Regions from separate parts of the Aquisalimonas asiatica genome, predicted to be linked through region 4. Evidence: predicted binding sites of a transcription regulator. Region 4 holds the regulator's gene; each other region holds the start of a gene.

Evidence for each region. The regulator sigma-54, encoded in region 4, starts transcription at its own class of promoters, with help from an activator protein. The targets are predictions, from matches to a motif close to TGGCANGNTNCNTGCTT.
Region 1: a site for sigma-54 is predicted at 3,189-3,205, ahead of flgA (flagellar basal body P-ring formation chaperone FlgA). Genes of this name have one in related genera too.
Region 2: a site for sigma-54 is predicted at 3,986-4,002, ahead of fmdA (formamidase). Genes of this name have one in related genera too.
Region 3: a site for sigma-54 is predicted at 3,201-3,217, ahead of nirB (nitrite reductase large subunit NirB). Genes of this name have one in related genera too.

What each region holds. Positions count from the first base shown of each region.
Region 1 covers NZ_FOEG01000007.1:22,845-28,561, reverse strand. The annotation lists gene BMZ02_RS14000 (flagellar hook assembly protein FlgD) at 1-139, opposite strand, end outside; gene flgC (flagellar basal body rod protein FlgC) at 150-575, opposite strand; gene flgB (flagellar basal body rod protein FlgB) at 579-986, opposite strand; gene BMZ02_RS13985 (CheR family methyltransferase) at 1,211-2,044, opposite strand; gene BMZ02_RS13980 (chemotaxis protein) at 2,146-3,087, opposite strand; gene flgA (flagellar basal body P-ring formation chaperone FlgA) at 3,263-4,024, shown strand; gene flgM (flagellar biosynthesis anti-sigma factor FlgM) at 4,175-4,486, shown strand; gene BMZ02_RS13965 (flagella synthesis protein FlgN) at 4,491-4,973, shown strand; gene BMZ02_RS13960 (hypothetical protein) at 5,267-5,515, opposite strand; gene BMZ02_RS13955 (DHA2 family efflux MFS transporter permease subunit) at 5,629-5,717, opposite strand, start outside.
Region 2 covers NZ_FOEG01000003.1:69,964-75,680, reverse strand. The annotation lists gene BMZ02_RS08305 (EAL and HDOD domain-containing protein) at 1-488, shown strand, start outside; gene BMZ02_RS08300 (sigma-54-dependent Fis family transcriptional regulator) at 530-2,164, opposite strand; gene BMZ02_RS19395 (zinc ribbon domain-containing protein) at 2,263-2,580, opposite strand; gene fmdA (formamidase) at 2,661-3,890, opposite strand; gene urtA (urea ABC transporter substrate-binding protein) at 4,325-5,584, shown strand; gene urtB (urea ABC transporter permease subunit UrtB) at 5,647-5,717, shown strand, end outside.
Region 3 covers NZ_FOEG01000004.1:199,283-204,999, reverse strand. The annotation lists gene nirD (nitrite reductase small subunit NirD) at 105-455, opposite strand; gene nirB (nitrite reductase large subunit NirB) at 561-2,993, opposite strand; gene BMZ02_RS10800 (CmpA/NrtA family ABC transporter substrate-binding protein) at 3,691-4,983, shown strand; gene ntrB (nitrate ABC transporter permease) at 5,008-5,717, shown strand, end outside.
Region 4 covers NZ_FOEG01000002.1:651,927-657,643, forward strand. The annotation lists gene BMZ02_RS07740 (KpsF/GutQ family sugar-phosphate isomerase) at 1-545, shown strand, start outside; gene BMZ02_RS07745 (KdsC family phosphatase) at 545-1,102, shown strand; gene lptC (LPS export ABC transporter periplasmic protein LptC) at 1,089-1,664, shown strand; gene lptA (lipopolysaccharide transport periplasmic protein LptA) at 1,699-2,202, shown strand; gene lptB (LPS export ABC transporter ATP-binding protein) at 2,199-2,924, shown strand; gene BMZ02_RS07765 (RNA polymerase factor sigma-54) at 3,078-4,685, shown strand; gene hpf (ribosome hibernation-promoting factor, HPF/YfiA family) at 4,734-5,072, shown strand; gene ptsN (PTS IIA-like nitrogen regulatory protein PtsN) at 5,151-5,624, shown strand; gene BMZ02_RS07780 (HPr kinase/phosphorylase) at 5,621-5,717, shown strand, end outside.

The DNA.
Region 1 (5,717 bases), on a different contig from region 4:
GGTTCTGGAACTGGGCGATCATGAGCTGCAGGAAATCGGAACTATCCAGCTCGTCGGCGGTTTTGCCCTTGGCGTCTTCCGGCTGCTCGATCTCCGAGCTGCTGCTTGTGGATCCTGTCAGTGCATCAAGTCCCAACATGGCGGCGTCCTCAATTCTGGGCGAGCTGCAGGGTATGCAGCGCCAACTCCTTGGATGTATTCATGACTTCCACGTTGTTCTGGTAGGAACGGGAAGCCGAGATCATGTTCACCATCTCTTCGACGCTGTTGACGTTCGAGCGGTACACATAACCGTCTTCGTCGGCGGCCGGGTGCCCCGGCATGTGCAGCGGCTTGTTGGGTGCATCGCTCTCGACGATGTGGTCGAGGGTGACGCCAACGTTGGCCGGGTTCTGTGCGCCGCCCTCGACACCGCGCAATGCAGCGGCAAATACCGGTTGCTTGGCCTTGTAGGCCTCCTCCGGCGTCGTGGCAACGGCTTCCGCGTTGGCCATGTTGCTGGCCGTGGTGTTCAGCCGCACGGACTGTGCGTTCATGGCCGAACCCGCGACATCGAACACATTGAAAACAGACATGATTTACTCGCCCCTGATCGCGCCAACGAGGTTGGAGATGCGCCCGCCAAGGAAATCCAGCGACGCGCGGTACTTGACCGTGTTCTCGGCGAACTGCGCCTGCTCCACCTGGGATTCCACGGTATTGCCGTCCAGCGACGGACTATTCGGCACGCGGTAGAGCGCATCGGCCGAGGTGCCATCGCCGTTGGGCGACGGAATGTGCTGAGCGTGGGTGGTCTGCATCACACCACCGCTGTTGGCCTGGCCGTTCTCGGCCTGCTGCAGCGCGGTGCGGAAGTCCATATCCCGGGCCTTGTAGTTCGGCGTATCCGCGTTGGCGATGTTCTCCGAGAGCAGCTGATGCCGCTCTCCCCGGAGCTTCAGCGCTGCCGCGTGTGGGCCCACTGCGTTATCGAAGGAAATTGCCATGATCACCCTCCAGTGAATCGACACCGGAGCTCTAAGCAAGCGTCATGCCAAACCAGGGAAAGATGGAGAGAAATACGGGCGACAGCAGGCGAAGAGGCCCGTCAGCACTGGCGTTGCGCCTCAGGGGCGGATCGATCTCTCGGGGCTGGCGGCAGAAAACCGGCGCGGCAACGTCGGCGTTCCGGCAACAGGAAAGCGGCAATGGAGCGGCAAACGCTTGCCGCTTACCGTGCCGGCTGACGCACGCGGTAGATGACACCGCCTTGACTGCGCACCATCTCCAGCTGGCCAGCGTGCCGGGCCAGCGACTCCGAGGCGCCGACAATGAGGTAACCACCCGGGCGCATCTGCTGGATCATGCGGTTGAGAATGTTCTCCCGCGATTCGGCGGAAAAATAGATGAGGACGTTACGGCAGAACACCACGTCGAACCGTCCGAGGCTGGCGTAGCTGTCCAGCAGGTTGTGCACCATGAACTGAGTGCGCCGGCGAATCTCCGGACGCACCACCCAGTCCGCGCCGCTGCGCTGAAAGTAGCGATCTCGACGCTCGGGGCTCAGCCCCCGGTTGACGGTGGAGTCGGAGTATTTCGCCTCCTTCGCCTGGGCAATCATGGCCGGAGAGATATCGGTTCCGACGATCTCCGCCTCGATGCGGGGGCCCCGCGCCCGGAACTCCTCCAGCGCAATACTCATGGAGAACGGCTCCTGCCCGGACGAACAGGCCGCGGACCAGATGCGGAGCTTGTCGACGCCACGCTTGTGAAACTCCGGCAGCAACGTTTCCTGCAGGATGGTGAAGGGATAGCTGTCACGAAACCACTGGGTTTCGTTGGTGGTCATGGCCTCGATGACCGTGCCGCGAAGCCGTTGACCACCCGGCTGCTGCACCTTGAAGACCAGCTCGCCGAGGTCCTTGATCTTCTCCCGCTCCATCAGATGGCCGAGCCGGCTGGAGACCAGATACTGCTTGTTGTCCCCGAGCACGATCCCACAGGACTGTTCGAGGAACGCACGAAACGCCTGGTAATGTTCCGGGGCAATGGCTCTGGACGTCACGGAGGCGGCTTCCTCATTGATCGGCTGGTAGGTGCAGCGGCCAGAAGCAACCGCCGCCGGCCGAATTGTAGCGTGATGACATCGGCGAAGACCACGCCGAATCAGGCGTTCACCTGCTCCAGGCGAGCCTGTACCCGGCCAGCCAGCTCCGATGCGCCGAACTTCGCCAGAAAATCGTCGGCCCCGACGCGCTTGACCAGATCCTCGTTGAACATGCCGCTCAGGGAGGAGTGAAGCAACAGATGCAACCCTTTCAACGCATCGTCCCGCCGGATTTCCGTCGCCACAGTGTAGCCGTCCATACGGGGCATCTCCACGTCGGAAATGACCATGAGAAGCTGATTCCACGGGGACTCGTCAGGGCGTGCCGCCCAGCCCCGCAACGTCTCCATGGCCTCCTGACCGTCCCGCGCCATGGTGACCTGCACACCCATCCCCTGGAGGGTGTCATGAATCTGACGCCGGGCCACGGACGAGTCATCCACCACCAGCACATGCCAGTCTTCCGCGCCGGAGGCAGGCTTGACGCCCCCCTCCTCTACACCCGGCAACGCCCCGATACCGCCTGCCTGGTTGATCTCGTCCATGACCTTCTCGACATCCACGATCTGCACAAGCCGCTCGTCGACGCGCGTCACACCGGTGAGATAGGCCGTGTTGGACCAGCTGCTCGGCGGCGGCATGATGTCGCGCCAGTTGACGTTCACGATCCGGTCGACGCCCCGCACCATGAAGCCCTGCACACTGCGATTGTACTCGGTGACAATCACGGAGCTGGTATCCCGCTCCTCCAGCGCCCGCCCCGTGGTGGCCATCCGCAGATCGATGACGGCGATGGTGCGGTCACGGATGTAGCACACGCCGGCGACCGTCGGGTGTGAGTGCGGCAGCTGGATGAGGCGCGGCACGGGGATCACCTCGCGCACCTTGAATACGTTGATCCCGAACAGCTGGGCGCCTGACAGCTGAAACAGCAGCAGCTCCATGCGGTTGGTGCCCGCAAGGGTCGTGCGCTGGTCCACGGAATCCATGATGCTGGCCATGTCTTGATCTCTCCTGCAGCCGACGCTGTGGCCCCGACTGCTTGTATGACGTGTCGATAGCCGGATATCGGCCCCGCGCCGGGAAACTTGACGCCGGATAACGGCACGCATTTTGCTTAATCTACGCCCGGGTAACGCCCCGATACGCGGGGCACAAAACTAGCGCCTGAAACCAATGAACACATGGACTCACATCACAACGTGGCTGGCCGGCATCCGTGTCCGTGCGCGGGCCTCCACCGTGCGCTATGCCGCCGCCGCCTTCACGGCACCGATCGCCCTGGGGGCCGGCACCGCGGGCGCCGACGACATCCAGCCGCTGGACGAAATTCATGACGCCGTGGAACGCCACGCAGAGGCCGAGCTGACCGGCGACGGCCAGAGCACGGTGGATGTCGGGCGCGTCGACCAGCGCCTGCGGCTGCCGCGCTGCGAGGAGGCCCTGGAGACGTTCAGCCCGCCCGGCCGCTCCAGCCAGAGCCGTGCGACGGTCGGCGTGCGCTGTAACCACCCGAGCCCCTGGACGCTGTATGTCTCGGTACGGGTGGAGACACTCAAGGAGGTCTATGCGGCAGCACGCTCCCTGTCCCGCGGTGCACTGCTGAGCCAGGATGACCTGGAGCTTGTGGAGATCAACGTCAACCGCACGCGCCGCGGTTACTACACCAGCGCGGAGGAACTCGTCGGCATGGAGCTCAACCGCGCCATGCGCTCCGGCGAAATCCTGACGCCGTCGCGCGTCAGCGCCCCGCAGCTGGTCGAGCGCGGACAGACCGTGTTGCTGACCCTTGATTCGCGGGCAGCGAGCGTCAGCATGAACGGGGAGGCGCTGCAGTCCGGCGCCCTCGGGGATCGCATTCGCGTCAGAAATACGTCGTCGGAACGGGTCATCGAAGGCGAGATCATCGGCGACAGCCGGGTCAGGGTTGGCTTCTGACCGCACACCGGCTTTCGCCGAAACCATGGGGCCAGTACCCTGTGAAAAAGTTGCACCTGAAGCTAAAGTTGCGGCAAACCCTGCCGATAGCGGATCTGACAGGGTGAGTAGCGGCTCACCGCGACGCTGATTGAAGGACAGGAGCAAGTCATGGCAAACCCAATTGACGGGGGCAACCGGCCCGGTGTAACGCCGACGCAGGATGCCCGGGACAACCGCCAGGTGCAGCAGCCCGGCGAGCGCCCCCAGGTCGGTCAGGAATCGAATGGCGACGCCACATCCGCCGGCGCCAGCGAGTCGGAGCGGCTGCAGTCGGTGCGTGACGCCATCGACCAGACCCCCGAAGTGGACCAGGGGCGTGTCGACGAGATCAGGGAGCGTATCGCCAATGGCGAGTACCCGCTGAATGCCGAGAGCATCGCCGACCGCTTCATGGAACTGGAAAGCCTCCTCGAGGAGTAACACCGTGGCCGAACATGCACGCGCCCTTGCAGAGACCATTGGCGAGCAGCTCTCGCTGATGCAGGCACTGAACACGCAGCTCGAGAAAGAGCAGAGCGCGCTGGTGGCACGTGACATGGAGGCACTGCAATCCGCCTTGAGCCGCAAGGTCGACCTCCTCGGCGCCATTGAAACCAGCGAGAACCAGCGGCTCGCGCTCGTCGAGGCCATCACCGGCGAGCGCGAAGGCAGCGCCATCAACACCGCCCTGGAGACACTGGAAGACCCCGAGCCCGTGCGGGCGCAGTGGGCGGACCTGCTGGAGGAGTTGCAGCGGTGCCGTGCCATCAACGAGGCGAACGGGCGGGTCATCCAGCAACAGCAGTATGGCGTGCAACGGACCATCGACCTGATCCAGGGTGATGTGCCGGCGCCACAGACCTACGGGCCAGGGGCAGCCGCGCCTGCGCCGGAGAACCGCGGCGGGCGGGAGATCAGTCGCGCCTGAGAAGCGGATCCCCAGGGCTGGCGCGAGAGCGCGCCAGCCCTCATCGGATTGCGTTGATTACGGACAAAAAAACCCGGCCGCCTTGAGGGGGCCGGGCGGCGCATATGGGGACAGGGTGCGCCAACGCGAGAAGCACTTCAGCAGACAACCACAACAAAACACGTTTGTTCCGTTAACTTGAGTACAAGGTTAGTACAGCTTCACTCGCAATGCAAGCCTTGTATAAGAAATTACCGGTTCAACGGCGCATCGCTGGCAGAAAGACGGGAAAGAAATAAAAGGAATGTACAACGTCAGCGGGTGCTGTGTCGCGCTCCCCGGCTGCGGCGAAGCCCGTTCAACACCCAGACCAGAGCCACAAGCACCACGAACCAGAACAGCAGTGACAACACGGCTGACCAGAACACATAGGATTCCATGGTGAACCCGAAACCGTAACGGATCACCACATCCGGCCAGGTCCTCGCCAGCCAGTCCATGAACGTGGCGCCAGGCCAGAGCAGCAGATACTGCCACCAGGACAGTGGAAGCTTGTGAAACACGGTCTCTCCAGCAGGAAAGGGGTTGTGCGCAGTCTATCAGCCCCGGTCACGGGCGGCACACCGACAGGCACGCGGTAAACGGCGCCGCCGTCGCCAAGCCGTCCTGCACGACCCTACTGCCGGCCGAACCGGGAGGCCGCGACCAGCGCCAGCAGGAACACGGCCCCCAGCAACAGGAAACTCCACTGAAAGCCGGCAACGT
Region 2 (5,717 bases), on a different contig from region 4:
CCCGGGACGTCGATTCCGTTCGTAACGCGCTGATGCTTCTCGGGCCCCGCAATCTGCGCAGCTGGGTCAGCCTGCTTGCGCTCTCGGGCGTCAAGGACAAGCCGGATGAGTTGGTGCGGACGGCGTCTGTCCGGGCCAGGATGGCGGAAACCCTCGGGCGTGAGACCGGGGACGGCCCCGGGGCGGAAGCGTTCTTTACCGCGGGTCTGTTCTCCACACTCGACGCGCTAACCGATCGCCCGATGGCGGAGCTGGTGGCGGAACTCCCCCTGAGCAAGCCACTGGTGGATGCGTTGCTCGACCGGAGCGGGGCGGTGGGGCGTGTCCTGCAGCTGGTCATCGACTACGAACGGGGCGACTGGGACCGCGTGCAATTGAACGACGGCGGCGTCGCCGCGCGAACACTGCGGGACAGCTACCTGGAGGCGGTCGCGTGGGCCGAGGAGATGGCCACTGCCCTGGTCGAAGAGCCTGTTGATGGGGCTTGATCACCGTGGGGCGTTCATGTGGCGGCCGGCCGTCAAGCGGGTCACGGTTCAAGCTTCAGTTTCTGAATGCGATAACGCAGTTGACGCACGGTGAGGTTCAGTAGCTGCGCCGCCCGGGTTTTGTTGCCGTCCGCTTCGTGAAGGGCCTCACGGATACTCCTGGCCTCCTCCTGGCGAACCCACTCGTAGCGACGACCGGAGTGGATATCGTAGTGCTCGTGGTAACCGCTCGCGAGCGGGTTGGACGTCGGCTCAGCGGACTCCCTGGCGTCGGCTACTTCGGGCAGAAGAACAACCCCTTCGTTGGACAGAATCGAGTGAATGAGATTGTCGTCTATCTGACTCGACTCCGCTGTCAGGACTGCGCGCTCCAGCACATTGATCAGCTGTCGAACGTTCCCCGGCCATGGGAATCTCTCAAGTAATACCAATGCGCCGCGACTCAGTACCGCGTTCCGGTTGTACTGGTGGTTCATTTCGTTCAGGTGATGAAGAGCGATGCGGCGGATGTCCCCGTCCCGTTGTCGGAGAGCGGGCAGCTCGATAGGAACGACGTTGATTCGGTAGAACAGATCGAGGCGGAAATGCCCCCGGTTGACATAATCCATCAGCGGCGCGTGTGTCGCGCTGATGAGCCGGAAATCGACCGGGATGCTACGCGTGGCGCCGATTGGGTCAACTTGCTTTTCCTGAAGCGTGCGCAGGAGCTTGGCTTGCAGGTTGAGCGGCATGTCACCGATCTCATCGAGAAACAGCGTTCCACCGTCCGCAAGGACGAGTTTCCCGGCTTTGGCGTTGGTTGCTCCCGTGAAGCCTCCTTTGACATGCCCGAATAGCTCGGCCTCCTGAAGATCCGCCGGGATCGCGGAGCAATTGATCGAAATGAACGGCTGTTCGCTTCGAGAGCTTTGCTGGTGAATCATGCGCGCGAACTTTTCCTTGCCGGTGCCTGATTCCCCCAGGAGTAGAACCGGAGCTTCCGCGTCCGCCACCTGGTTCGCCTGTTTGAGTGCATCGGTGAGCGCGGGGCTTGATCCTATGATCCCGTGAGCGACGCTATTGTGGACCATCTCTTCCGCGGTCAGGGTGTTGCGTAGCGTCTGGTTCTCCCTAACCAGTTGCGAAGTCTTGTCCTCGACGAACCGGTTGATGCGCAGGACCTGTCCGATCATCGCGCTGGCAACGCGCAACAGGCTGATATCCAGGTGAAAAGGCCGGCCCATGTCTGCTTCTCTCTGAACCGATAGCACACCAATCGGTGACCCGGACTCCATGATGGGGACCGCGATGAACGCAAGTCGGTCGTTCGGCGATACGCCACTGGTTTCCGCGATGCGGCGGACAAAGAGAGGATCATCGTCAACGTCCGGGACGAACCCAATTGACCCGGTTCGCATCACGTGTCCGGTTACCCCTTCCCCCTTACGCAGGTCGAAGCGCCCATGCTCGACATTGGCGTGACATAGCCCGTAGTGGTGATGGATCTCCATGGCTCCGGTGGTCTCGTTGGGAAGAGCGACGCGTCCACAGTTCAGACCGCATAACTGGGACAGGAGCCGTAGAATGCCCTCTATGGTGTTAGCTGGGTCCAGTGGCTTCTCCAGCAGCTTGGAGATCTCGAGGATCGTGACCAGCTCTTCCCGCATGGCCGGTAGTTGGGATGGTTCAGCGGACATTCCGTTCTCCTGGCACAACACATCCGGGGCTTCGGAGCGCGAAAGATCCGAAGCCGGTGAGCGGCCTGATAAGGCCCGCCGCTTTTAGAAGGCGTTTGCTAGTGGCCCAGCATCCAGGGCCGTTTCGGGCGCGTCGTCCGAATCGGGGGCGTTTCGGAGGCGCCTGAGCGGTCTGGTGACGAGGGACTGTTCTGATGGCCACTGCAACAACGACACGATGGTGCGTGCTGACTGCGTTCGTTGGTCTCGTGGGCATGCCGACGGGACTGCGAGAGAGTTGCCAGGTGGGTTGCAGTGATGACGCGTGGACTAGGGGTGCAGCACTGGATGCATGCCTGGTCGTCCCTGCAGGAGCTGCTTGGCACGAGTGCATCGAAATCGCCACAGCTGGGGCAGCGGTAGGTGTATACGGGCATCAGTATCTCCTGGGAGCGTTTGGTCCGTTGGTCCGTTCAAGGAAATGGCGGCCGGACGGGGCCGGCCGCCGGTGTGTGCGTCAGCCCTTCCACGGCGCCATCGGGATGTCGTCCGCTGGTGCCATCCTGGTCGGCCCGTCCGCTGTCGGGGTGATGTCGAAGTCGAAGATCTCGGTTGGAAGGAAGAGCGTCGCGCAGGCGTTCGGAATATCGACGATGCCGCTGATATGCCCCTGCACTGGTGCCGTCCCGAGGATGGCATATCCCTGAGCGCCGCTATAACCGAACTGTTTCAGGTACTCGATGGCGTTGACGCACGCCTGGCGGTAGGCGAGGTGTGCATCGAGATAGTGCTGCTTGCCCGAGTCGGTAACGGAAATCCCTTCGAAGATCAGGTGGTTCTTGTACTCAGGTTGCAGCGGGCTTGGCTGGAAGATCGGGTTCCGCACAGCGTACTTGCGGACACCATCCTTGATGAGGTTCACGCGCACACGGATCCAACCGGCCATCTCGATGGCGCCGCAGAAGGTAATTTCTCCATCTCCCTGCGAGAAATGGAGATCGCCCATGGAGAGCCCCGCCTCCGGCACGTAAACCGGGAAGAAGACACGGGACCCCTTGGTCAGGTCTTTAATGTCACAGTTGCCGCCGTGTTCGCGCGGAGGCACGGTGCGAGCGCCTTCCGCTGCCGCCGCCTCGGCTGCCGTCCCGGTCATGCGGCCCATATGTGCGGTCGGGGCATACGGAGCGGTGGCGAGTTCCGGTACGCGATCAGGATCCGTGTCGATGAGCTCCTGCTCGCGTCGGTTCCACTCCTCAAGAAGTTCCCTGGAAGGCAGGCAGCCGATCAGGCCGGGGTGCATGATACCCGCGAAGTTCACGCCGGGAACGTGACGTGAATTGGCGTAGATTCCATGAAAATCCCAGATCGATTTCCGTGCCTCTGGATACAAGTCAGTCAGGAAGCCGCCCCCGTTCTGAAGGGCGAACATGCCGTTGAAACCCCATTGCTCGTCTTCGAAAGCCCCGATATCGAGGATATCAACGACCAGGAGGTCACCAGGTTCGGCACCCTTAACGCCGATGGGGCCAGTGAGATAGTGCACTTTCGTAAGGTCTACATCGCGAACGTCTTCGGCACTGTCGTTGTTGTTGATCTGACCACCAGTCCAGTCCATGCATTCCAGGGTGAGCTCTGTCCCCGGCTCAACCGTTGTAATCATCGGAATATCAGGATGCCAACGGTTGTGAATGTTGTCGTGTTCGGTGGGGGACTTGGACAGATCGATCTTGATGGTGGTGTCGCTCATCGGGTGCGCTCCTTCTGGGTCGCTGTCGCTTTGGGAAAGCTCGTTGCGGAGACGCCGGAACGGGTGACTCGGCCTGAGCTTCCGCTGCACAACAGATGCAGTAGTTATGCCACCCCCACCAGCAGCAGTGGATTCCCTTTGTAGGGGTTACGTGAACTAAAGTCAGGCCGTCCCTAAACGGTAGTACAGCGGTGACAATGTCGCATTGTCACCGCTGACAATGTGACATTGTCACTGGTAACTGCGGCGGACTTCTCGGCGCCAATGCAGGCTTGGGAGTGGTTGCGCCGGTCTTGGTGGTTTTCAGTTAACATGTTGTTTGCAAAGCCATTCGATGTCGCGAATCCTGGTTTCTGACTGAAGCGGATTTCGGTTGTGGCACGTCCGTTGCTCTTTGTCGCAGCGCATCAATCGCTAACGACAAGGAGCACTCCATGCAAAATTCAACCTGGCGCAAGCGCCTTGCGGTACTGAGCGTCGCCGCACTTGGCGTTACTAGCGCCCTCTCTGCCGGTGCGAATACGGAGTACCCAACAGAGGAGGTCAATACCACCGGTTTGGCGGTGACTGATGACACCGTCGAGGTCGGCATCCTCCACTCCCTCACGGGTACGATGGCGATCAGTGAGACCGGCTCGGTGGAAGCCGAGCAGCTCGCGATTCGCCAGATCAACGAATCGGGTGGTGTGCTCGGACGGCAGATCGAGCCGGTGATTGAGGATGGCGCAAGTGACTGGCCCACCTTTGCTGAGCGCGCATCCAGTCTGCTGGAGCGCGATAACGTTGCTGCGGTGTTCGGTTGCTGGACATCGGCATCACGAAAGGCCGTGCTGCCGGTGTTCGAAGAGCAGAACGGTTTGCTGTTCTACCCGACCTTCTACGAGGGGCTGGAGGCTTCCCCAAACGTCTTTTACCAGGGGCAGGAGGCCACCCAGCAGATCATTGCCGGTCTGAACTGGGTGCACGAGAAGGAGAGCCCCGATACATACTATCTGATCGGTTCCGATTACATCTGGCCTCGGACCTCGCACGCGATTGCTCGCCACCACATCGAGAATGTGCTCGGTGCCGAAGTCGTGGCCGAACAGTACTTCCCCCTCGGCCACACCAATTTCCGTTCGGCAATCAACCAGATTCGGCTCCGCGACCCCGATGTGGTGTACAGCATCATTGCCGGTGACAGCAATGTGTCCTTCTGGTCGCAGATGGATAGCGCGGGGATCAACGCCGATAACCAGACCGTGTTGACAAACTCCGTGACCGAGGACGAGGTCCAGGCCATCGGCGCGAGCAACGTCGAAGGCCATTACTCCGCGATGAAGTACTTCCAGAGCCTGGACAACCCCAACAACGAGGAATTCGTCCGGGAGTTCAAGGAAATGCACGGCGAGGACAGCGTCATTGGCGATGTCACCCAGGCTGCGTATCTAGGCCCCTGGATCTGGAAAAGGGCAGTTGAAAAGGCTGGCTCGTTCGATGTGGACAAGGTCCGTGAAGCCGCTCATGGCATGGAGCTGGATGATGTGCCGGAAGGCTACGTGCGTGTTCACGACGAGAACCAGCATCTCTGGAGCAAGCTTCGCATTGGTCAATGGCAGTCGGACGGGACAGCGAAAGTTGTTTACGAATCCGAACTCATTGAGCCCGACCCGTTTCCCGAAGACGTCGACATCGACATAGACGATTTCGAATAGCGCTGACCCGGTCGGGGGCTTTGTTTCCGCCCCCGGTCATTCCACGACCAGTGAGGTGCATCATGGGCGGGTACGCCGCATCGGATATCGTCAATATCATGGCCATGCAGGGCATCGCCGGACTCAGCCTTTT
Region 3 (5,717 bases), on a different contig from region 4:
GGTGGCGGAGTTTGCCTTCGACGCCTGGTCGCGGCTTGCGCCGCTCCTACAGGGTTTTGCCATGGCCCGCCGTAGTAGCGGCGCAGGCCGCGACCACCGGGGTCTCAGCTCACCGGCTGCGGATTGAGGTACAGCGCGCCATCCTCGTTGCGCACCTCGAAGCGCGGCACGCAGCCCACGTCCGGGGCCTTCGCCTCGCCCTTGTCGAGATGGATGTTCCAGGCGTGCAGCGGGCAGGTCACCAGACGGCCGTGGACCTGCCCCTCGGACAGCGGCCCGCCCTGGTGGGGGCAGCGATCCAGCAGGGCGAAGACTTCGTCGGCGCCGTTACGGAACACCGCCACGGGGCCGTGGTCGGTCTCCACCACCCGCGCGCCAAGCCGCGGAATCTCCTCCAGGCGGCCCACGGGGAGCCAATCGGCGGTGTTCTGGGTTGTATCGGGTTGTGCGCTCATGGGTTCACCTGTGTTGCGTGTTCTGGTTGGTGGTCGCGGCTCGCGCTGCTCCTACAGCCATCGCGACGTAGGAGCGGCGCAAGCCGCGACCCACCCTGACGGAACTCAGCCCGCCTTCTTCAGGGGCTCGAACTTCTCCTGGTGGTTCTTGCTGTAGAACTTCCAGGGATCGTCCTGGGCATGCTTCTGGGAGGCGTGGAAGCGTTCGGCCAGGGTCTGGCGGCCCTCGGCGTCTTCGACCACGCGGTCCTTCACGTAGCTGAGTCCCACCCGCTCGATCCAGGGCGCGGTGCGCTCCAGGTAGCGGGCTTCCTCGCGGTAGAGCTGCAGGAAGGCGGCGGCGTACTCCTTGACCTCCTCCATGGTCTCCACCCGGCACAGCACGTCGGTGGCACGCACCTTGACGCCGCCGTTGCCACCCACATGGAGCTCCCAGCCGGACTCAATGGCGACCACGCCGAAGTCCTTGATACTGGCCTCGGCACAGTTGCGCGGGCAGCCGGAGACGGCCATCTTGAACTTGTGCGGCGTCCAGGTGCCCCAGGTCATCTCCTCCAGCTCGATGCCGCAGGTGGTGGAGTCCTGGGTGCCAAAGCGGCACCACTCGGAGCCGACGCAGGTCTTCACCGTGCGCAGGGCCTTGCCGTAGGCGTGGCCGGAGACGAAGCCGGCATCGGAGAGATCGCCCCAGACACCGGGGAGCTGCTCCTTCTTCACGCCCAGCAGGTCGATGCGCTGGCCGCCGGTGATCTTCACCGTGGGCACCTCGTACTTCTCCGCCACCTCGGCGATGGAGCGCAGCTGCTGCGGGGTGGTGACGCCACCCCAGATGCGCGGCACCACGGAGAAGGTGCCGTCCTTCTGGATGTTGGCGTGCATGCGCTCGTTGACGAAGCGCGCCTGGGAGTCGTCCTCGGCGTCGTCCGGCCAGGTGGAGATCAGGTAGTAGTTCAGGGCCGGGCGGCATTTCTCGCAGCCGTCGTCGGTTTTCCAGCCCAGGCTGTCGAACACGGCGCGCAGGCTGGTGAGGCCGCCGTCGCGGATGGCTTCGCGCACCTGGTCGTGACTCATGTCGGTACAGCCGCACATGGGCTTGGCCTTGCCCGCCTCGTAATCACCACCCATGGTGGCGGCAAGCAACTGCTCCACCAGCCCGCTGCAGGAGCCGCAGGAGGCGGCCGCCTTGGTGTGGGTCTTGACGTCGTCCAGCGTGAACAGCCCCTCCTTGGTGATGGACTGGACGATATCGCCCTTGCAGACGCCGTTGCAGTCGCAGATCTGGGCGTCGTCGGCCAGGTTGGCCACCTGATTGACGCCCCCGTGACCGGCATCACCCAGGTGCGCCTGGCCGAACAGCAACGAGTCGCGGAAGTCGGCCACCGAGGTGCCGTCCTTCAGAAGCTGGAAGTACCAGGTGCCATCGCCGGTGTCGCCGTACAGGACCGTGCCGACAATGCGGTCGTCCTTGACGCAGACCTTCTTGTACACGCCCGCGTGAGGGTCCTGGTAGACGATGTTCTCCACGCGTTCGTCATCCTGGAACTCGCCGGCGGAGAACAGATCCACACCGGTGACCTTGAGCTTGGTGGAGGTCACCGAGCCCTCGTACAGCCGGAAGCCGTAGCCGGCAAGGTGGTTGGCACACACCTTCGCCTGCTCGAACAGCGGCGCCACCAGGCCGTAGCAGGTGCCACGGTGCTGCACACACTCACCCACGGCGTAGACACTGGGGTCGAAGGTCTGCATGGTGTCGGAGACCACCACGCCACGCTCGCAATACAGCCCCGCCTTTTCGGCGAGCTCCTTGTTGGGCTTGATGCCCACGGCCATGACCACGAGATCGGCGGCTTCCTCGCTGCCATCCTTGAAGCGGACGGTCTCGATGCCGTTTTCATCGCCGACGATCTCGCTGGTCTGCGCTTCCATGCGGAAACGCATGCCTCTCTCCTCCAGGGACTGTTGTAGATACCGGCCGGCGGTCTCGTCGAGCTGGCGCTCCATGAGCCACGGCATCAGGTGCACCACGGTCACCTCCATGCCCTGCTGCATGAGCCCGTAGGCGGCTTCCAGCCCCAGCAGTCCGCCACCGATCACCACGGCCTTGCGGTGCCTGCGGCTCGCCTCCAGCATGCTGTCCACGTCCTTCACGTCGCGGTACGAGACCACGCCGGGGAGGTCATGCCCCGGTACCGGAATCATCACCGGGTGGGAACCAGTGCCCAGCAACAGGCGGTCGTAGTCCTCGACGGTGCCGTCGGCAGCGAAGACCCGCTTGCCGATACGGTCGATCTCGATGATCTCCTTGCCCTTGTGAAACGTGATGCCGTGTTCGGTGTACCAGTCCTCACCGTTGAGCATGATCTCATCGAGCGTCTTCTCGCCCGCGAGCAGCGGCGAGAGCATGATGCGGTTGTAGTTGCCGTGGGGCTCAGCGCCAAAGACGGTAATGTCGTAGCGCTCCGGGGCGATGGTCTGCAATTCCTCGATGACCTTCATCCCCGCCATGCCGTTACCGACCAGAACCAGTTTCTCTTTCATGACGTCCTCCGTCAGGTCGTGCGTGCGCCGCCGTTGCCGCGTCCCCGCGCAATCGGCAAAAAAAAAGCGCTCACCGTGCCGGCTCCGTGTGCGGGACACGGGGCCGGCCTGGTGAACGCCGTTGTTCAATGGCAGCCGATCGATGGCTGCGGACACGCTTTGTTGTCGCCCCGATCAGTGGAGCGGATCGCGTGGTACCGAAGACTGATACAAGGACCGTGCCGACGATGGAGAAAACCGGGGAATGCCCTGCAATGACGGGGGTTCCGCGCGACGGGGCGGCCTTCGCACCAGGGCCGGCATCCCCGACAGGCGCCCCGCAAAGGTGCACTGCAACATGGCAGTGCATCATATCGGGGCAGAAACAGAACCACGCCCCTCGCAGACGACGCCAGGCCGCCACTTCCCTGCTCAGGGGACGGGCACGTTGACCCCACCCCGGGCCACCCCTTTCGAGGTATTTACTTGTAGTGATGCACCCCGATAACGCAGGAAAACGGCGCCCTGCACCCCAGAAAAAAATCTATCTATTTGTTTTTTAAACAAAACCCGAACCTGGCACAGGGCGTGCTACGTGTGAGCCGAGTCCGAGCCAACGGCGGTTCGGCTCCACAGACAACGGCAACGACGCCCGTCCCGTCCCCGCAACGCTGCGCGGGGATGCGACGGGCGTTTTTCGTTTGAGGGACAGGACACCATGAGCAACCACACCACCAACCACTTCAGCCGTCGGCGCTTTCTCCAGGGCATGGCGGCGGCCGCGGGCGGCGCCGCCATGCACAGCCTTCCGGGCGGTCTGGGCCAGCGCGCCTGGGCCTCGGGCAAGCCCGAGACCACCGAGGCGAAACTGGGCTTCATCGCCCTGACCGATGCGGCACCTCTGTTCATCGCCAAGGAGAAGGGCTTCTTCGCCGACCACGGCATGACCGACGTGCAGGTCCTGAAGCAATCCTCCTGGGGCACGGTCCGCGACAACCTGGTGCTGGGCTCCGGGCGCGGCGGCATCGACGGTTCGCACATTCTAACGCCCATGCCCTATCTCATGACCGCCGGGGTCGAGGACCGGGTGGGCATGTACGTGCTTGCCCGCCTGAACCTGGCCGGGCAGTGCATCTCCGTGGCCAACGAGTACAGCGACCTGAAGGTGGGCCTGGACACCACCGACTTTGCCAAGGCGTTGCGGGACAAGCGCGACGCCGGCGAGGAGGTGCGCGCCGCCATGACCTTCCCGGGCGGGACCCACGACCTGTGGATCCGCTACTGGATGGCCGCCGGCGGCATCGATCCGGAGCGGGACATCGACACCATCGTCGTGCCACCCGCGCAGATGGTCGCCAACATGCGCGTGGGCAGCATGGACGCTTTCTGCGTCTGCGAGCCCTGGAACCAGCAGCTGGTCAACCACGGGCTCGGCTACACCGCCAACACCACCGGCGAGCTGTGGCACAACCACCCCGAGAAGGCCTTCGGCATGCGCCAGGACTACGTGGACGAGAATCCCAACGCCACCCGCGCCCTGCTCATGGCCATCATGGAGGCGCAGATGTACTGCGCCGACCCGGACAACGTGGAGGAGGTGGCCGAGATCTGCGCCCGCCGCCGCTACGTCCACGCCCCCTACGACGACATCATCGACCGCATGCGCGGGGACTTCGACTACGGCAACGGCCGCGTGGTGGAGAACCATCCGGACCGCATGCGCTACTGGAGCGACCAAGCCTCCTACCCCTTCAAGAGCCACGACCTGTGGTTCGTGGTGGAGGACCAGCGCTGGGGCTACCTGCCCATGGACCTGGACCGCCAGGCCCTGGTGGACCACGTCAACCGCGAGGACCTGTGGCGCGAGGCTGCAGCCGAGCTGGGTGTGGACTCGGCAGCCATCCCCGACTCCACCTCCCGGGGCAAGGAGGAATTCTTCGACGGCAAGGTGTTCGATCCGGAGGACCCGGACGCCTACCTGGACAGCCTCGACATCAAGTACACCAGTTAACGGGCAACGCGAGAGGACTTCATCATGGCCACCGTACCCAACGACAATCGCACCGCACTGGCGCCGGTGAGCAACCGGCTCCCGTCCACGGACACACTGGCCCACAAGGCGGAGCAGGCGGGCAAGGGCCTCGTCAGCCACGTACTCCCGCCCACCATCGTCATCGGCGTCCTGCTGGTGCTCTGGGAGGTTCTCTGCCGGCAGCCCGGCGCGTTGCTGCCACCTCCCACCGAAGTGGTCACCAACACCTGGGAGCTGATCGCCAACCCCTTCTACGATTACGGCGGCAACGATGTGGGCATGGGCTGGCAGATCCTGGCCAGCCTGGAGCGCGTGGCCTACGGCTATCTGCTCGCGGTGGTGGTGGGCATCGGCCTGGGCGTCCTGGTGGGCAAATCCACCTGGGCCATGCGCGGGCTGGACCCGCTGTTCCAGGTGCTGCGCACGGTGCCGCCCCTGGCCTGGCTGCCCATCTCCCTGGCCGCATTCCAGGCCGCGGATCCGTCGGCGATCTTCGTGATCTTCATCACCGCCATCTGGCCCATCATCATCAATACCTCCGTGGGCGTGCGGAACATTCCCGAGGATTACCGCAACGTGGCCCGGGTGCTGCAGCTCAACGGCTGGGAGAACTTCACGAAGATCATGCTCCCCGCCGCCGCCCCTTACGTATTCTCGGGACTGCGCATCGGCGTGGGCCTCTCCTGGCTGGCCATCGTGGCCGCGGAGATGCT
Region 4 (5,717 bases):
TGGAGCAGGAGGCCTGCCCGCTCAACCTCGCGCCGACGTCCAGCACCACGGCGGCTCTCGCCATGGGAGATGCTCTGGCGGTATCGCTGCTGGAGGCGCGCGGTTTCACCCGTGAGGACTTCGCCCGCTCCCACCCCGGCGGCAAGCTGGGACGGCGGCTGCTGCTGCTCATCGACGACATCATGCACAAGGGCGACGGCGTGCCGCGGGTGTCGCCCTCGGCATCGGTGCGCGACGCACTGGTGGAAGTGAGCCGCAAGGGCCTGGGCATGACCACCGTGATGGACGACGATCAGCGGCTCGTGGGCATCTTTACCGACGGCGACCTGCGCCGCAGCCTGGACCAGGGCATCGACCTCCACCAGACGGCCGTGGCCGACGTCATGACCCGCCAGTGCAAGACCATCACCGCCGGCAGCCTGGCTGCCGAGGCGCTTCAGACCATGGAGGAGCACAAGATCAATGCGGTCATCGTGCTCGACACCCAGGAGCGCGTGGTGGGGGCACTGAACATGCACGACCTGTTGCGGGCGGGGGTGGTCTGATGGCGCACCCCTCCCTGGCACCGGAGCTGGACGACGCGCTGCGCGGGCGCGCGGCAGGCATCCAGCTGCTCGCGCTGGACGTGGACGGCGTCCTCACGGATGGCACCGTGTACTACGGTGCCGACGGCGAGACCCTCAAGGCCTTCAACATCATGGACGGTCTCGGCCTGCGCCTGCTGGAGCGCGCCGGTATCCGCACCGCCATCATCAGTGCCCGCCAGTCCGCACCTTTGCAGCGCCGCGCGGACGATCTGGGCATCGGCTTCACCTACTTCGGCCAGCACGACAAGCCGGCTGCATGGGCCGCATTGCTGGAGCGCACGGGGCTGACCTCCGCCCAGGCGGCGTTCGCCGGTGACGATCTCATCGACCTGGGCGTGCTCCACCGCGCCGGGCTGGCCTTCGCCGTGGCCAATGCACACCCGGCCGTTCGGGCGGCGGCCCACTACGTGACCGGCCGCAGCGGCGGTGATGGTGCCGTCCGCGAGATGGCCGAGCTACTGCTCGCGGCCCACGGCGCACTGGACGGGGTGATCGCGGACTATGCTTCCGGATAAACGCTGGACATTCCGAATCGTCGCCGTGATCCTGCTGGTGGCGGTGGGCTGGTGGGTGCTGGACGAGGAGACCCATGAGCCCATCGAAGCCGATCCCGAGGAAGCAGAGCAGCGGCCCGACTACTTCATGGAGACGTTCACCCTGAACGCCACCAGCGAGGAAGGCACCCCGACCTACCGGGTCACGTCGCCGCGCATGGAGCATTTCCAGGGGCAGGACCTCTGGTTGATGGAACACCCGGAAGTAACCTACTTCGCCGACTCGGGAGAGCCGTGGCACCTGCGTGCCGAGCGCGGCCGCGCCACCAACAACGTCGAGAACGTCCACCTCCAGGGCGAGGTGGAAATCCGGCGGGCCGGCGGCAGCGACAACCTGCCCGCCAACGTGGACACCAGCGAGGTTCACCTGGAGCCGGAGCGCCGGTACGCGGAAACCGACCGTCACGCCGTCTACTGGCGCGACGGCGCACGCATTGAGGGGGTCGGCGTCCGCGCCTACCTGGACCGTGAACTGGTGGAACTGCTGTCCGAGGTAAGAGGTCGTTATGATGCGCCGGAGTAATTCCGCAGTCCGCGCCTGGAGGCGCGCGCTCCCGTTGTGCCTGCTGCCGGCCCTGCTGATTCTGCTCGGCGCCGCCGGCGCGCAGGCCGAGCCGATCGACCTGGACGCCGACAACGCCGAGATCGACAACGCCCGGGGCGTCAGCGTCTACACCGGCAACGTCGTGCTCACACGCGGGCCACGCCGCATCACCGGCGACCGCATGACCGTACACCTGCGGGAGGACGACGCCGGCGATCAGGCGCTGGACCACGTGGTGGTGGAAGGCGAGCCCGCCGTCTACAACCAGCGGGGTGGCGAGGACCGCCGCCCCATCGAGGCGGAAGCGCCGCGCATGGAGTACTACGCCTCCGGCCCCGAGCGGGTCATCCTGCTGGAAGGCGCGCGGCTGACCCAGGGGCGGAACACGTTCACCGGCGAGCGTATCGAATACGAGGTGGCCGCCGACCGGGTGCATGCGCGCGGCGAGCCCGAGACCGGACGCCGCGTGCAGATCCGACTGTTCCCCGACGACGAGGACAACGGAGACGACGAGTGAGCCCGCCGCGCACCGAGAAGCTGGTGAAGACCTACCGCCGCAAGACCGTGGTCCACGGCGCGTCGCTGGAAGTCTCCAGCGGCGAGGTGGTCGGCCTGCTGGGCCCCAACGGCGCAGGCAAGACCACGTGCTTCTACATGGTGGTGGGCCTGGTGCAGGCCGACGGCGGGCGCATCGAGCTGGACGGCAACGACATCACCGACCTGCCCATGCACGTGCGCGCCCGCCGTGGCGTCGGCTACCTCCCCCAGGAAGCCTCGATCTTCCGCAAGCTCACGGTCATGGACAACCTGCTGGCGATTCTGGAAACCCGCCCCGAACTCAACCGGAAGCAGCGCCGGGAGCGCGCCAGAGAGCTGCTGGACGAGTTCAACGTCGGCCACCTGCACGATCAGAACGGCATCAGCCTCTCCGGCGGCGAACGCCGGCGGGTCGAGATCGCGCGGGCGCTCGCCGCCAACCCGCAGTTCATCCTGCTGGACGAACCCTTCGCGGGCGTCGACCCCATCTCGGTGCTGGACATTCAGGAAATCATCCGCCACCTGGCGGACCGGGACATCGGCGTACTCATCACCGACCACAACGTGCGGGAGACGCTCGGCATCTGCCAGCGCGCCTACATCCTCGCCCAGGGCGAAGTCATCGCCCGCGGCAGCTCCGACGAGGTCCTGGCGAACAAGCAGGTCCGCGAGGTGTACCTGGGCGAACATTTTCGCCTGTGATCTCGTGGCTTAGCACTTTCCAGGAGCCCACGCAAGTATCGGGCCAATGTTCTAACCGGCGACAGAGTCAGTTACGATAGGGTCATCAACCCACTCGCATGCAGGCCCGGCCTGACCCGCAGCCCGAGGGGCAGCAGGAGAGAGGCATCGCCAATGAAACAGTCGCTGCAGCTACGTCTCGGCCAGCAGCTCACCATGACACCGCAGCTCCAGCAGGCGATCAAACTGCTGCAGCTGTCGACTCTGGAGCTGCGCACGGAGATCCAGCAGGCACTGGATTCCAACCTGATGCTGGAGCCCGCTGACGAGCTCGACGAAGCTGACGAGGCGGCCGCTGACACCGACCGCGGCGACGACAGCGCCAATGCCGCCGATACCGACACCAGCACCGAGAACACGACCGACGCCCGGGAGTCCGGCGAAACGGACGGCGACGGCGAGGCAAGCGGTGGCGAAGCGACGGACACCGACACCGCTCCGGACGTCGCCGACACGATCGACGATCACGACGGCGCCGATGACAAGCCCGCCTCGGACCAGGCCGACATCCCCGAGGACCTGCCCCTGGATTCCGACTGGAACGACATCTACGACGGCAGCACCGCCTACAGCGCGCCCGCCGGCGAGGACGACCAGCGCGAGGCGTGGGAGAACCGGACCGCCGGCAGCAGCGGCGGCCTGCACGACCACCTGCTGTGGCAGGCTCAGCTGTCCCATTTCAGCGAACGGGACATGGCCATCGCCGAGGCCATCATCGACGGCGTCCGCGACGACGGCTACCTGGGCGTCACCATCGAGGAAATCTGCGAATCGGTGACTGACGGCGACGACCCCGTGGAGCCCGACGAGGTGGAGGCGGTACGCCACCTGATCCAGCGGTTCGACCCGCTCGGAGTAGCCTCCCTGGACCCCCGCGAGGCGCTACTGGTCCAGCTCGAGCAGTTCCCGGAAGACACCCCCTGGCTTGCCGAAGCACGGCTGCTGGTGGACAAGCACCTGGACCTCCTCGGCAGCCGCCAGCTCGGCCCCCTCACCCGCAAGCTCAAGGTCTCCCAGGAGGAGTTCGGCCAGGTACTGGAGCTGGTACGCACCCTGGACCCGCGGCCCGGCTCCCAGATCGGCACACCCGCGGCCGAGTACGTGGTGCCCGACGTCTACGTCCGCAAGGAGCGCGGCGCCTGGCGGGTGGAGCTGAACCCCGAGGCATCACCCAGGATCCGCGTCAACAGCTACTACGCCGGCCTCGTCCGCCGCGGCGACCAGGGCAACGACAACGCCACCATGCGCCAGCACCTGCAGGAGGCACGCTGGTTCATCAAGAGCCTGAAGAGCCGCAATGAAACGCTCCTCAAGGTGGCCACGTGCATCGTCAATCACCAGCAGGAGTTCCTGGAACAGGGCGAGGAGGCCATGAAGCCGCTGGTGCTGCGCGAGGTGGCGGAAGAAGTGGAGATGCACGAGTCCACCATCTCCCGGATCACCACGCAGAAGTACATGTACACGCCCCGCGGCACGTTCGAGTTCAAGTATTTCTTCTCCAGCCACGTGCATACCGTGGACGGACAGGAGTGCTCGGCAACCTCCATCCGCGCCCGGATTCGCCGGCTGATCGCCGAAGAGGACGCCCGCAAACCGCTCAGCGACAGCAAACTGGCCGAAATCCTGAAAAATGAGGGAATCGATGTGGCGCGACGGACAGTGGCAAAGTATCGTGAATCCATGTCGATTGCCTCGTCGAACGAACGAAAAAGGATTGCCTGAGGCAACACTGGGCCAGCCGTTTCCGGCTCTCATACGGGAGGAGTCTCTATGCAGATCGACATCACCGGGCACCATGTGGATCTCACCGAAGCACTGCGCGAGTACGTGCATTCCAAGATGGACAAGCTGGAGCGCCACTTTGACAACGTGGTCAACGTCCACGTGATCCTGACGGTGGAGAAGCTGCGGCAGAAGGCCGAGGCCACCATGCTGCTCAGTGGCGCCAAGCTTTACGCTGATGCCAGCGCCGAAGACATGTATGCTGCCATCGACGGGCTCATCGACAAGCTCGACCGGCAGGTGAAGAAGCACAAGGAGAAGGTGACCGACCACCGGCGCAACGAAGGCGCCCAGGCCAAGGCCCAGGGAGAGGGCGAAGAGGACTGAACAGCGCGCAGCGGCGGCCACCAGCGCGGGGCCGCCGCCGACTTCCGAAACCGCAGACACGACCCTGCGTGGACAAGCATGATCAAGATTGCCGACCTAATCACACCGGAGCGCATCGCCTGCGACATCCAGGTGACCAGCAAGAAGCGCGGCCTGGAAGTCCTCAGTGACATGGTGGCCGGCTCCGACTCCGCCCTGCCGGCGAACGCCATCTTCGACAAGCTGATCAGCCGCGAGAAGCTCGGCAGCACCGGGCTTGGCCACGGCGTCGCCCTGCCCCACGCCCGCATGGACGGCAATGACACGGCCACGGCGGCCTTCATCCGCACCAGCGAAGCCATCGACTTCGACGCCTTCGACAACGAACCCGTCGACCTCCTGTTCGCCCTGGTCGTACCGGAACATTTCACCGACGAACACCTCCAGATTCTTGCCCGGCTCGCCGAGATGTTCAGTGACCAGCCCCTGTGCCGCAGGCTCCGCGATGCCAACGACGCCGACGCCATGTATGAGCTGCTCAGGGACTGGGAGGCCGCCCAGGGGAGCACATGAGTGATCACGTGACCGGTGACACGGGCGCCACCGTCCCCGGCGTGCTGGTCAGCGTGCACGGCTGCGGCCTCCTCCTCACAGGTGACAGCGGCA